4 regions of the Streptomyces sp. S07_1.15 genome follow, and region 1 is predicted to be linked to each of the others. Evidence: riboswitches for the same ligand, from Rfam matches in the RefSeq annotation. Region 1 holds a riboswitch; each other region holds the start of a gene.

The links. A riboswitch is a leader RNA that binds a small molecule or an ion and turns the genes downstream of it on or off. The one in region 1 is predicted to bind cyclic di-AMP.
Region 2: another riboswitch for cyclic di-AMP. It lies ahead of LIX60_RS31675 (transglycosylase family protein); the one in region 1 lies ahead of LIX60_RS29355 (transglycosylase family protein).
Region 3: another riboswitch for cyclic di-AMP. It lies ahead of LIX60_RS07410 (M23 family metallopeptidase); the one in region 1 lies ahead of LIX60_RS29355 (transglycosylase family protein).
Region 4: another riboswitch for cyclic di-AMP. It lies ahead of LIX60_RS12045 (C40 family peptidase); the one in region 1 lies ahead of LIX60_RS29355 (transglycosylase family protein).

Annotation. Positions count from the first base shown of each region.
Region 1 is NZ_JAJBZK010000001.1:6,829,502-6,832,802, forward strand. It holds gene LIX60_RS29350 (adenosylcobinamide amidohydrolase) at 1-727, opposite strand, end outside; cyclic di-AMP (ydaO/yuaA leader) riboswitch at 1,165-1,383, shown strand; gene LIX60_RS29355 (transglycosylase family protein) at 1,388-2,602, shown strand; gene LIX60_RS29360 (transglycosylase family protein) at 2,986-3,301, shown strand, end outside.
Region 2 is NZ_JAJBZK010000001.1:434,002-437,302, forward strand. It holds gene LIX60_RS01950 (alpha/beta fold hydrolase) at 1-846, shown strand, start outside; gene LIX60_RS31675 (transglycosylase family protein) at 910-1,977, opposite strand; cyclic di-AMP (ydaO/yuaA leader) riboswitch at 1,984-2,198, opposite strand; gene LIX60_RS01965 (PP2C family protein-serine/threonine phosphatase) at 3,118-3,301, shown strand, end outside.
Region 3 is NZ_JAJBZK010000001.1:1,742,844-1,746,144, reverse strand. It holds gene LIX60_RS07415 (pitrilysin family protein) at 1-1,053, shown strand, start outside; cyclic di-AMP (ydaO/yuaA leader) riboswitch at 1,409-1,628, shown strand; gene LIX60_RS07410 (M23 family metallopeptidase) at 1,643-2,437, shown strand; gene LIX60_RS07405 (GntR family transcriptional regulator) at 2,679-3,301, shown strand, end outside.
Region 4 is NZ_JAJBZK010000001.1:2,838,191-2,841,491, reverse strand. It holds gene LIX60_RS12050 (MFS transporter) at 1-243, shown strand, start outside; gene LIX60_RS12045 (C40 family peptidase) at 414-1,601, opposite strand; cyclic di-AMP (ydaO/yuaA leader) riboswitch at 1,608-1,788, opposite strand; gene pcrA (DNA helicase PcrA) at 2,181-3,301, shown strand, end outside.

The DNA.
Region 1 (3,301 bases):
GCGGCGCCGGCCCGCCGAGGCCCGCCGCCGTGCGTTCCCGCTCCCGCCGGGCGCCCTCCCGTACGGCGGTGTGGACGGCCCGTGCCAGCCGCGCGCCCCAGAGCGACCGCGGCCCGCCGAAGGCCTCAGGCTCCTCGCCGGGCCGGGCGGCGCGGGCCGCGACGCACACCGCGTCCGAGGGGGTGCCGGAGCAGTCGAAGCCCGCGTCGAGCAGGGCCTGGACCTTGGCCTCGGTCGCCGTGGCCACGGCGTTGACGAGTGCGGCGTCGCCGAGCGGGGCCGGTACGGCGACGACGATGTTGATCGTGCCCGGCGGCGGGGGTGCCGGGGAGCCCGGGTCGGGGGAGGCGGCCCAGCCGGAGACGCCGATGCCGGTGGTCACCAGCGCCTCCACACCGCCGTCGGCGGCGCGAGTGCACGCGTCCACCTCGGCGGCCGTCATCAGCCCCACACCGGGCCCGGCCAGCCCGGCGTCCCGGGCCAGCCCGGCCAGATGGCGGGCGGGATCGGTCCGGGTGTAGCCGGGGCGCACCTGGGCGTTGAGCACCCAGCCGCGTTCACCGAGGCCGCCGCCGAGTACGGCGCTGCTGGCCATCCGCCAGCCCGGCCCGGCGCGCCACAGCAGGGCGTGGCGGCAGGCTCCGTCCTCGGTGCGGGCGAGCCGCTCGGCCCGCAGCAGGACCGGTGCGGGCGCCGCCGCGGCGCGGGGCAGGGGGGTGGTGGTCACGGCGGCAGTCCTCCGTCGGCCGGGTCCGGGAGGCGGCCGGGGAGTGGCCCGGCGCCCGGTGGCCATGATCGTAGACGCCGGCCGCGGGAAGGGGGCGGGCAGCCCGGCGGCGACCCCGGCCGCCGCTCCACTCCCGCCCGAGAACACCTCAAAACGGACAAAACATTCACCGGTGACGCGCTTCACAGAATGCGGAGGGGAAAGGTGACGCAATGCATCCGAATGCCGCTGTTCCGTCGAGGATGTAACCCTCTGCTGTTTCCGGGCGGCGAACGGCGAGGATTTTCGTCGCTCTTTGCCGGGAGTTGTGCGCACCGCGTCACGCCATCCCCGCAAATACCGCCGGTAAACACCCGGCTGTCCGACTTCTCCTTGCTTTGGTGAAAACCGAGCGCTTACGTTTGCCGCTGCTCCGCCGAAAGCTTGGCGGGCATTCTTCCTCCGGAACGCCGAATCCTGCCGCCGGAGGAGGGAAACCACGACGCACCACGGCAGGAGCGGGGGACCCAAAGGTAAGTCGCCGGACCGTGTGACACACCACACGGTGCGGCTCGGGGTGAAGACGCGCAGGCCGGCCGAGCCGGCCGACCGAATGCGTCCGGGCAACTCCAGCCCGAACCCGACAGCTCACCTCGTAGGCGTAGGAGAGGAAATACCCCTATGTCTCGCGGACGTCATCGCCGTACTCGCACCAGCCGTCTTTCCATCGCCACGCTCGCCGTCACCACCGGTGGCGCGGGCCTCGTACTCCCCCTCGTCGGCGCCTCCGGCGCCAGCGCCGCTTCGGTCGGGACCTGGGACAAGGTCGCCCAGTGCGAGAGCACCGGTAACTGGAGCATCAACACGGGCAACGGCTTCTACGGTGGCCTGCAGTTCACGCAGAGCACCTGGGCCGCCTTCGGTGGTACCGAGTTCGCGCCGCGCGCGGACCTCGCCACCAAGGACCAGCAGATCGCGATCGCCGAGAAGGTGCTCGCGGGCCAGGGCCCGGGCGCCTGGCCGGTCTGCTCCGTCAAGGCCGGTCTCACCCGCGGTGGCGAGGCCCCCGCCGTCGACACCGGCGCCAAGCAGCAGGGCCAGGCCGCGGACACCCCCAAGGCCGAGGCTCCCGAGGCGGAGGCCCCCAAGGCCGCGCCGAAGGCCGAGAAGAAGGCCGCCAAGCCGTCTCCGTCGGACGCCGGCACCGCGAAGACCTCTTCGTACACCGTCGTCAGCGGTGACACCCTTGCCAAGATCGCCGAGGCCAAGGGCGTCGAGGGTGGCTGGGAGAGCATCTACGAGGGGAACCGCGAGGTCATAGGCGGTAACCCGAACCTGATCTTCCCGGGTCAGAAGTACTCGCTGGACGGCGAGCAGGCCGCTCCGAAGGCGGAGGCCCCCAAGGCCGCGCCGAAGGCCCAGAAGTCCGAGGCCAAGGCCCCGGCCAAGGCCGCCGAGAAGCCGGCCGTCCAGCAGGCCCAGGCCAACGCCGCGGGCTTCAGCGCCCCGGTCGCCGCTTCCCCGAGCACCCCGTACCGGGCCTCGGGCGGCAGCTGGTCCAGCGGTTACCACACCGGCGTCGACTTCTCCGTCGCCACCGGCACCTCGGTGAAGTCGATCGGCTCCGGCACGGTCGTCTCCGCGGGCTGGGCCGGCGCGTACGGCAACGAGGTCGTCGTCCGGCACGCCGACGGCAAGTTCAGCCAGTACGCCCACCTGTCCTCGCTGTCCGTCTCGGCCGGCCAGACCGTCCAGGGCGGCCAGCAGCTCGGGCTGTCCGGTTCCACCGGCAACAGCACCGGCCCGCACCTGCACTTCGAGGTCCGGACCGGCCAGGGCTACGGCTCCGACGTGGACCCGCTGGCCTACCTGCGGGGCAAGGGCGTCTCCATCTGACCTCCCCGCACCGCACAGCACCATCCGAGGTGCCCGTTCCCGCCCCGCGGGAACGGGCACCTCGCCCGTTTCCGGCCGGGCGCGCGGGCCGGTGGCCGGAAAAGGAGGGGAAGCCGCCGCGGAATTCGATCTTCCGGGGCGAAGAGCGGACGGCCGGCCGGCAGCTGCCGGCGCACCAGGGATCAGCAGGGGTTACACCGGGAAACAGGCCTTCCCCCGCAGCGCTCCTTTTCAAGATTCACTTCTTCGAAATCCGATAATCGTCCCGCAGATTCCCGGAATCGGTTGTGACGCGGAATGCGCCCGCCTATCTTGGGCACGGCCCGCGAACTCCCTTGCGCGGCCGCCTTTTTCGGCCCCAGCGCAGGAGAGGACCCCAGCCGATGCCCCCCACCCGCGGACGGCACCGCCGGCACCAGCCGAGCCGTATCTCCCAGGCGTCGTTGACCGTCACCGCCGGAGGCGCGGGCATCGCCCTCCCGCTGGTGGCCGCCGCGAGCGCGAGCGCCGCCTCCGCCGACACCTGGGAGCGGGTCGCCGAGTGCGAGAGCGGCAACGACTGGGACATCAACACGGGCAACGGCTACTACGGCGGCCTCCAGTTCTCGCAGAGCACCTGGGAGGCGTTCGGCGGCACCCGGTACGCGCCGCGCGCCGACCTCGCCACCCGGGCGGAGCAGCTCGCGACAGCCGAGAAGG
Region 2 (3,301 bases), 6.4 Mb from region 1:
CCCCTAGTGACCGTCGGCCGTGAGAACAGCACCGACATCGAGCTCTACTACGAGGACCACGGCGACCCCGCCGGACAGCCGGTGGTCCTGATCCACGGCTACCCGCTGGACGGCGACTCCTGGGAGAAGCAGCTCCCGGCCCTGCTGGAGGCCGGGTACCGGGTGATCACGTACGACCGCCGCGGCTTCGGCCGCTCCGGCCGGCCCACCACCGGCTACGACTACGACACCTTCACCGCCGACCTGCACACCCTGATGACCACCCTGGACCTGCGGAACGCGGTCCTCGCCGGGTTCTCCATGGGCAGCGGCGAGGTCGGCCGCTATCTGGCCACCCACGGCTCGGAGCGCGTGGCCAAGGCCGCCTTCCTGGCCTGCCTGGAGCCCTACCTGCTCAAGACCGACGACAACCCGGACGGGGTGGACGGCCAGGTCTTCGAGGAGATCGCGGCCGCGGTGAGCCGGGACCGCTACGCCTACTTCACCGAGTTCTACAAGGCCTTCTACAACCTCGACGAGACCCTGGGCAGCCGGATCAGCGAGGAGGCCGTCCGGGCGAGCTGGAACACCGCGGCCGGCGCCTCCCCGCACGCCTCCCTGGCCTGTGTGGCCACCTGGACGACGGACTTCCGCGCCGATGTGGCCCGTATCGCCGAACTCGCCCTGCCCACGCTCATCCTGCACGGCACCGGGGACCGGATCCTGCCCGTGGACTCCACCGCCCGGCCGCTGCGCAAGCTGCTCCCCCACGCCGAGTACGTGGAGATCGAGGGCGCACCGCACGGCCTGCTGTGGACCCATGCGGAGGAGGTCACCGAGGCGCTGATGAACTTCCTCGGGAACTGATCCCGCGACACGCGAGAGGGCCGGAAGGGGCGCACATGCCCTTCCGGCCCTTTCGCCCGCGGCTCAGTACGGGCCGTTGACGTTGTCGATCGATCCGTAGCGGTCGGCCGCGTAGTTGCAGGCCGCGACGATGTTGGCGACGGGGTCGTACTGGCTGTTGGCCGTGCCCGGGACGTGGTACGCGTCGAAGGTCGGCTTGATGACCTGCAGCAGGCCGATGGACGGGGTGCCCTTCTGGGCGTTGATGTCCCAGTTGTTGATGGCGTTCGGGTTGCCGCTGGACTCCCGGATGATGTTGCGGTGGATCCCCTCGTAGGTGCCGGGGATGCCGTGCTGCTTCATGATGTCGAGGGCCTCGCGGATCCAGCCGTCCAGGTTGTTCGCGTAGGACTTCCCGGAGGCGGACGGGGCGGGGGCCGCGGGCTTCGCCTGCTGCGCCGCATCGCCGCTGTGTCCGGCACCGCCGGGCCGGGAGGCGTCGAGGGAGAGCTCCTGGCCGGGGAAGATGAGGTGCGGGTTGTCGCCCACGGTCTCCCGGTTGGTCTCGTAGACGGTCTTCCAGCCTCCGTCGACGTCGTACGCGGTGGCGATCCGGTGGAGGGTGTCGCCGCTGACGACGGTGTAGGACTCCGGACCGGTCCGCTTCCGCCCGGCCTCGGGGGCGGCCTTGGGCTGCGCGGCCTTCGGCTTGGCCGGGGAGGCCGCCTCGGGCTGTGCGGCCGTGTCGATGTCCGGTGCCCCGGAGTCCCGGGACAGTCCGGCCTTGGGGCCGCAGGTGGGCCAGGCGCCCGGGCCCTGGACGGCGAGCAGCTTCTCGCCGGCGGCGATCTGCTGGTCCTTGGTGGCGAGGTCGGCGCGCGACGCGTATTCGGTGCCGCCGACCGACTCCCAGCTGGACTGGGAGAACTGCAGTCCGCCGTAGTAGCCGTTGCCGGTGTTGGCGGCCCAGTCGCCGCTGCTCTCGCAGGCGGCGACCTCGTCCCAGACGGCGACGGGAGCGGCGTTCGCGCTGCCCGCCGTCAGCAGGGGGGCGGCAACACCCGCGCCGCCGGCCGTGAGAACCACGGAAACGCGGGAGACCTGACGGGAAATCGTTGAAGTGCGCGGACGACGGTGGCGGCCACGAGACATAGTTGTGCGTCCTCTCCGACGCCTGCGAGGTTAGCTGTCGGATTCGGGCTGGAGTTGCCCGGCCAATTCCCCTGACGCCCGGGGCGTATTCGGGAATTGGCTTCACCCCTAGCCGGACCGGGCGGAGCGCGCGGTACGGCAGTTTGTGGTTTCCCCGCTCCTGCCGCGCTGATCTGCTGTTTCTCCACCGGCCGGGCGGCAGGACTCGGCGTGTTCCGGCGGTGGAGCCCCCGCCGTCGAGCGGAGGCGAGGACACATAAACACAGCGATTTGGTAAAGACAAGGTGAGGGAAAGCAACCCCATTCCGGACCGCGGCCGACACCGCTCATGCGAACACCGTGCGCACCGGATCTTCACCGGAGCGTGAAAGGGCCGGAACCCTTCGCGCGCTCAAATCTCGGCGGGGGAAAGAGAATCGGGGAATAACGCGGCCGGGGATCTCCCCGGGGTATGCGGACGGAGAGCGGAACATGTGATCCGGGACACACCTCAGGAGAGGTTTAGCTCAGACCGGCGCCATTCCGAACGGAGTTGACTTTCCTCCCGAACACCACCGAATCGGAAATTACCCGCGCAGATGGCTCTTCTCGGGCCGGTCCTCCCAGCTCCCGGCGCGCGGGCGCGGGGTGCCATGAGCAATCCGGGCGTCAACGAGTAGGGTGCGTCGGCGCGTTGGCCCATCGGGCCGGCCGGCGAAGTCGTGGGCGTGACGGGGGCGGGGCGGGGACGATGCGAGGCCGCGGTGCCGGCTGCCGTACCCCCCGGCCGGGCAGCTGGTCGCCGGGCCCTGCGCACGGGATGCCGCCGCCCGGCGGCGGCCCGCCGCTCCGGTACAGCCGCTCCTCCGCCCCGGTCACGCATCCCGACGACACAGCGACCGTCCGTACACGCACCCGCTCCGGATCGGCGGCCGGGAGTGGTCCGCGCCGGGGATGGAGAGGCCCGAAGAAGGGCTCTGACGTGCTGCTCAGCGCCGGTTCCTGCCCTCCCGGGGCGTGCCGTTCCAGAAGCACCGGGTGACATCCGGGGTGATGGGTAAACGGAACTATCTCCGCGGTCAAGGGCGGAACCGGCCGATGGCGTCCGGAAGGCCGCCGTACCGCCCGCGGAGTCTCCGTGACCGGAAGGAGGCGGACACCGTGACCGACGCGGTCCGGGTGGGAAAGGTGCTCACCGACCTGATGCAGGCCGGCCACACCACGGCGCTGGAGCAGCTGCCGGACGTCGTGGCCGCGCACGCCGAGACCGTGGGCCTGCACGACGTGGCGCTGTTCGCGGTGGACCTCCAGCAGAAGGTGCTGCGGCAGCTGACCGGCCGGGGAG
Region 3 (3,301 bases), 5.1 Mb from region 1:
CTGGAGGTCCCGGCCTCCCGGCTGGCCAAGGCGCTGGGGCTGCTCGCCGACGCCCTGCGGGCCCCGGCCTTCCCCGAGGACGAGGTCGAGCGGCTGGTCCGCAACCGTCTCGACGAGATCCCGCACGAGCTGGCCAACCCCGCCCGCCGGGCCGCGATGGAGCTCTCCAAGGAGCTGTTCCCGGCCGAGTCCCGGATGTCCCGGCCCCGGCAGGGCACCGAGGAGACCGTCGCGCGGGTGGACGCGGCCGGCGTCCGCGCGTTCTACGCGGCGCACGTCCGCCCCGCCACCGCGACCGCCGTGATCGTGGGCGACTTCACCGGCATCGCGCTGGCCGAGGTCCTCGCCGGCACCCTGGGCACCTGGACCGGCGGCACGGCCGAGGCCCGCCCCGTACCGGCCATCACGGCGGACGACACCGGCCGGGTCGTGATCGTGGACCGGCCGGGCGCGGTGCAGACCCAGGTCCTCATCGGCCGGGTCGGCCCCGACCGGCACGACCGGGTCTGGGCGGCCCAGGTGCTCGGCGTCTACTGCCTCGGCGGCACGCTCACCTCCCGCCTGGACCGGGTGCTGCGCGAGGAGAAGGGCTACACCTACGGCGTGCGCGCCTTCGGCCAGGTGCTGCGCTCGACGCCCGAGGGCACGGGCGCCTCGCTGCTGGCCATCAGCGGCTCGGTCGCCACGGACGTCACCGGCCCGGCCCTGGAGGACACCTGGCAGGTGCTGCGCACCCTCGCGGCCGGCGGGCTGACCGACGAGGAGCGCGATGTGGCCGTGCAGAACCTGGTCGGGGTCGCGCCGCTGAAGTACGAGACCGCCGCGGCCGTCGCCGGGACCCTGGCCGACCAGGTCGAGCAGTACCTTCCGGACGATTTCCAGGCGCAGTTGTACGCCCGGCTCGCCGAGGCCGGCACAGTGGAGGCCACCGCCGCCGCGGTCAGCGCGTTCCCGGTGGACAACCTGGTGACGGTGCTGGTCGGGGACGCCTCCGCGATCGAGGAGCCGGTCCGGGCGCTGGGCATCGGGGAGGTCAAGGTCGTCAGCGGCTGAACGACCGGTCCGGTCACCGGCGTTCGGGACGCGAGCTGTCGAGCAGCGCGCGACCTGCCGGACAGGCGGCCGTGACGCACCGTCGGAACCGGCGGTCCGTCACGGCCGTTTCCCGTCACGCCGGTACGGCGCACGGGGCCCGGGCGGGGGCTCCGGAGGCGGGCCCGGCGGAGGCGCCGATTCCGCCGTTCCGTGCGGCGGGGAGCACCGCCCTTTGGCCCGTTTTGCCGCGGTGCGGGCGTTCTCTCCTGTGGCCTCCGCAACAATAAGCCGGTTTCGTTTGGCGCGGCGGAGCCGTCCGTCTTAGCGTCGATCCGGCTGTCCGGCCGGGCACTTCGCCGCAAACCGCGGCACCGGGCAGTCATCGCCGAGTCCCCATGGCGCGAGCCAGGGGAGCCGGGGACCCTCCTTCCCGTACCTCACCGGTGCGGGACGGGCCGCCCCACGCCGCCGACGGCGGTACGGGAACGGTCCGGTCCCTTGGGGTGAATCGGGCGCCTCCCCGTGAGGGGCCCGTAGGAGACCTTCCTGCTCCGAACCCGTCAGCTAACCCGGTAGGCGAGAAGGAAGGAAAGGACAGCCGCACCCTATGCCGCCCACCCGTACCACCGGGAAGCACCGCCGTCCGAGCCGTCGCGGCATCCGCCCCGCGCGCGTCGCCGGCATGGCCACCCTCGCCACCAGCGGCGTGGCCGCCACGCTCGCCTCCCCGGCGTTCGCCGCCGACGACAGTGCCCGCGGGGCCGCGGACACCGGGCTCCGCCAGGCGGTCGTCCTCGACGACACCCTCGGCGAGCGGATCGGCGACCAGGCCGAGGCCCAGCAGTCCGCCGCCGACGTGGCCGCCGCCATGGAGCGGGCCGAGGCCGCCGCCAGGCGTGAGGCCGCCGAGGCCAAGCGGATCGCCGACGCCCGGGCCAAGGAGGAGCGCGCCGCCAAGGAGCGGGCCGCCCGCGCGGCCGAGCGCAAGCGCCTCAACACCTTCGTGATGCCGGTCGACGGCAGCTTCGTCTCCACCCAGTACCACGCCTCCGGTGCCGCCTGGTCCTCCGGCAGCCACACCGGGATCGACTTCAAGGCCGCCGAGGGCACCCCGGTCAAGTCCGTGGGCTCGGGCACCGTCGTCGAGGCCGGCTGGGACGGCTCCTACGGCAACAGCGTCGTCATCAGGATGAACGACGGCACCTACACCCAGTACGGGCACCTGTCCGCCCTCAATGTCACCGCGGGCCAGGCGGTCACGCCCGGCCGGCAGATCGGTCTTGCCGGGAACACCGGCAACTCCTTCGGTGCGCACCTCCACTTCGAGGCCCGCACCACCGCCGAGTACGGCTCCGACATCGACCCCGTCGCGTACCTGCGGTCGCACGGCGTCTCGGTCTGACGCCCGGCGCGAGGCGAGACCCCGGCCCACCCGGCCGGGGTCTTCGCGTATCCGGCTCCGGACGGCCCGGGCCCTGCGGTCCGTCCCGGCCGCCTCCCGCCGTGGCCGGTTTCCTGGCCGGATCGCCTCCACCGGCGCGCATCCCCGGCACCATATTCCGCGTCCTGCAATACAGTTCGGGAATGTCGAGCCCTGTGTTCCACGGGAATTCCAGTGGAGGTCCGGAAATGCGGAGTCGGAGATGAACGGTGATTCGCCGCCCGCCGGCCGCCGTATTCCGGCGCACGCGGTGCGCCATGCGATCCGCGACGACATCGTCGCCGGGACGTATCCCTTCGGCAGCCGCCTCACCGAGGAACTGCTCGCGCGCCGCTACGGCGTCTCGCGGGTCCCGGTGCGGGAGGCCCTGCGGGCCCTGGAGTCCGAGGGGTTCGTCACCACGCGGCGGCACGCGGGCGCCTGTGTGGCCGAGCCGACGGAGCGGGAGGCCGCCGACCTGCTGGAGATCCGCTCCCTGCTGGAGCCCCTGGCCGCGGGGCGGGCGGCGCAGCGCCGCACCGAGGCGCATCTCAAGGTGCTGCGCGGGCTGGTGGCGCTCGGCCGGGAGCGGGCGCGCCACGGGCAGGCGGCGGATCTGCGCTCGCTGGACGCCTGGTTCCACGAGACGCTGGCCCAGGCTTCGGGCAGTCCGAGCCTGATCGCCCTGCTCACCCAGGTCCGCCGCAAGATCGCGTGGGTGTACGCGGCCCCGCGGTCGGCGCCCACGGCCGACACCTGGACGGAGCGCGGCGCCATCGTGGACGCCGTCGCGCGGGGGGACGCGGCGCGTGCCCGGGCCCTTGTGGCGGCGCACACCGAACTCGC
Region 4 (3,301 bases), 4.0 Mb from region 1:
ATCGGCGACGTCGCCCACCCCGCCTGGCGCGCCCGCGCCGTGGGCGTCTACCGGCTGTGGCGCGACGGCGGGTTCGCGGTCGGCGCGCTGCTCGCCGGCGTCCTCGCCGACCTCTACGGCCTCACCACCGCCCTCTGGGTCATCGCCGCCCTGACCGCCGCCTCCGGGCTGGTGGTCGCGGTACGGATGTACGAGACCCGGCCCCCTCGCGCCGTCCCCGCGGGAGAGCCCGGCCACGGCTGACGGCGGAGCACCGGGCGGCCTCCGGGGACCGGCCCCGCAGCCCCGAACGCGGCGACGGGCGGTGCCCGGCCTCCCCCCGAGGCCGGGTACCGCCCGTCGTGCCGTGTTCCGTGCCGCCTGCCGCGTGCTGATGCCCGCCGCCGTGCCCGGAGTCCGTCCGCGCCGTCCGGTTATGCGGGGCGCGTCGCGGCGTAGAAGGGCATGGTGTCGATCGACTCGATGCGCACGTTCGTCCCCGGCTTCGGGGCGTGGATCATCTGGCCGCCGCCGATGTACAGGCCGACGTGGCTGATGTCGCCGTAGAAGAAGATCAGGTCACCCGGCTGCATGGCGGACTTCGCGACGCGCGTCCCCGTGTTCACCTGGTCGTAGGTGGTGCGCGGCAGCGTGACACCGGCGGCCTTCCAGGCGGCGCCGGTGAGACCCGAGCAGTCGTACGAGTTGGGGCCGGTCGCGCCCCAGACGTAGGGCTTGCCGATCTGGGCGCGGGCGAACTCGATCGCCTGCTGGGCCTTGGTGCCGGTCGTCGTCTCCGAGGTGCCCGTGCCGGCCGAGGTGTCCGTCCCGGTGGACGTACCGGTGCCGGAGCCGGACGCGGTCTCCGTCCGCTCCTCCTCCTGCTGCCGTGCCTCTTCCGCGAGGCGCTGCCGCTCGGCCTCCTGCTGCCGCGCCAGCTCCTCCGCCTTGCGCTGGGCCTCCGCCTCCTTCTTGCGCTCGATCTCCGCCAGCCGGGCCCGCTCCTCCGCGGTCAGCCGGCCGAGCAGTTCGCGCGCCTCGGCCAGCTTGGCCTGGACGGTCCGCTTGCTCTCCCGCAGCTTCTCCTGCGCGTCGGTGAGCGTGGCGAGGCTCTTGCCCGCCTCCTCGCGCTTCTCCGTGGTCGCGATCTGCTGCTCGCGGAACTCCTCGACGGCCTGCTCCTGCTGGTCCGTCATCCGGGCCATCACGCGCGTCTGGTCGAAGTAGTCCTGCGGGTCGGAGGCGAGGAGCATGGTCGCGGTGGGGCTCATGCCGCCGTTGCGGTACTGCGCGGTCGCGAAGCTGCCGAGGCTCCTCCGCGCCTCGTTGAGCTTCTCGGTGCGCTTGGCGACGGCGTCGAGGAGGCCGTCGACCTTGGAACGCTGTTCCTCCGTGCGCTCCTTGGCCTGGTTGTACTGCTGGGTGGCGCTTCCCGCCTGGCGGTAGAGCTCGTCGACCTTCTTCTGCACTTCCTCGATGGACTGCTTCGGTTCGCCGTCGCCGGGCGCGGCCTGCGCGCTCTGGAGGAGGGTGACGGAGGCGAGGGCCGCTGTGCCGAGGCCGACGGCGGTGCGACGCGAAGCCGGGGTACCGAGGGGCCGGGATTTGCGGTGCGACGCCAAGATCGGCGCTCCTTCCGTGGACCGCCTACCGGGTTAGCTGTCGGGTTCGGGCGTATTCGGAAGGCTGCCCTACGGTCGGTGCGCGGCGCGGTGCGCGCCGCGCGGTGACCGATTCACCCCGGTGCCGCGTCTGGGTCCCCGGTTCCGGACGCCCTGGGGAAGGGGCCGGATTCGGCGGTGGCTGCCCGTGCCGGCGCGGTCGCCGGCGGGGAGTGCGGGCCGCCTGATCGAGCACCGTAGCCAGTTGTGCGGCTCGTGTGAAGGCCGGTGTGCGATATGCCCGAAACCATTCCGTTATATTTTCGGGGTGGAGTGGAATTCTGCCGTCCGGGTGGCTGACCGGGCACGGTAAGTAACGCATAAGGGCCGGAAGCGATACGGGAGTTCGGGGCCCGGACCCCTCCCGCGGCCGGGGCCGGGCGACGCGTCCCGACGCGTCCCGGGGCGCCCCGGGAACGGGCCGGCGGGGCCGGCACCCCGGGCTCCGCGCGCCCGTCCACCCGCCCGTACGGCCCCGTGACGGCGGAAGCGGGCAACCCGGTGCCGCCTGTCGGCGGGGCCGCCTAGACTCGGGGGGCGATGAGCAGCCTCTTTGACGACAGTTTCCTGGCAGACCTCGGCCCCGCGGACGAGGAGCCCCCGCCGCCCGAGCACGACGCCCCCGGCGAGGAGATCCCGGCCGATCTCTTCGGCGGGGCGTTCGACGGCGCGCCCCGGGAGGCGTACTACCGCGACGGCGCCCCGAGGCCCGTCACCGACCCCGCCGCGCTGCTGCACGGTCTCAACGACCAGCAGCGCGCCGCCGTGCTGCACACCGGTTCGCCCCTGCTCATCGTCGCCGGTGCCGGCTCCGGCAAGACCCGGGTCCTCACGCACCGCATCGCGTATCTGCTCGCCGCCCGCGGCGCGCACCCCGGCTCGATCCTCGCGATCACCTTCACCAACAAGGCCGCGGGCGAGATGAAGGAGCGCGTGGAGGAGCTGGTCGGCCCGCGGGCGAACGCCATGTGGGTCTCCACCTTCCACAGCGCCTGCGTCCGCATCCTCCGCCGCGAGAGCAAGAAGCTGGGCTTCACCTCCAGCTTCTCGATCTACGACGCCGCCGACTCCAAGCGGCTGATGGCCCTGGTCTGCCGCGATCTGGACCTGGACCCCAAGCGCTTCCCGCCGAAGTCCCTGACGGCCAAGGTCTCCAACCTCAAGAACGAGCTGATCGACGAGGAGGACTTCGCCGCCCAGGCCGCCGCCGAGTCCTCACCGAGCAGCTTCGACAAGACGCTCGCCGAGGCGTACACGATGTACCAGCAGCGGCTGCGCGAGGCCAACGCCCTCGACTTCGACGACATCATCATGACCACCGTCCATCTCCTCCAGGCGTTCCCGGACGTCGCCGAGCACTACCGGCGCCGCTTCCGGCACGTCCTCGTCGACGAGTACCAGGACACCAACCACGCGCAGTACACGCTCATCCGCGAACTCGTCGGCACGGCCGGCGGGGCGGAGCGGGGCGGGACCGAGGGCGGCCGGGGCGAGCCGGCCGTGGAGCCGGCCGAACTGTGCGTCGTCGGCGACGCGGACCAGTCGATCTACGCCTTCCGCGGTGCGACCATCCGCAACATCCTCCAGTTCGAGGAGGACTACCCCGACGCCACCACCATCCTGCTGGAGCAGAACTACCGCTCCACCCAGACCATCCTGAG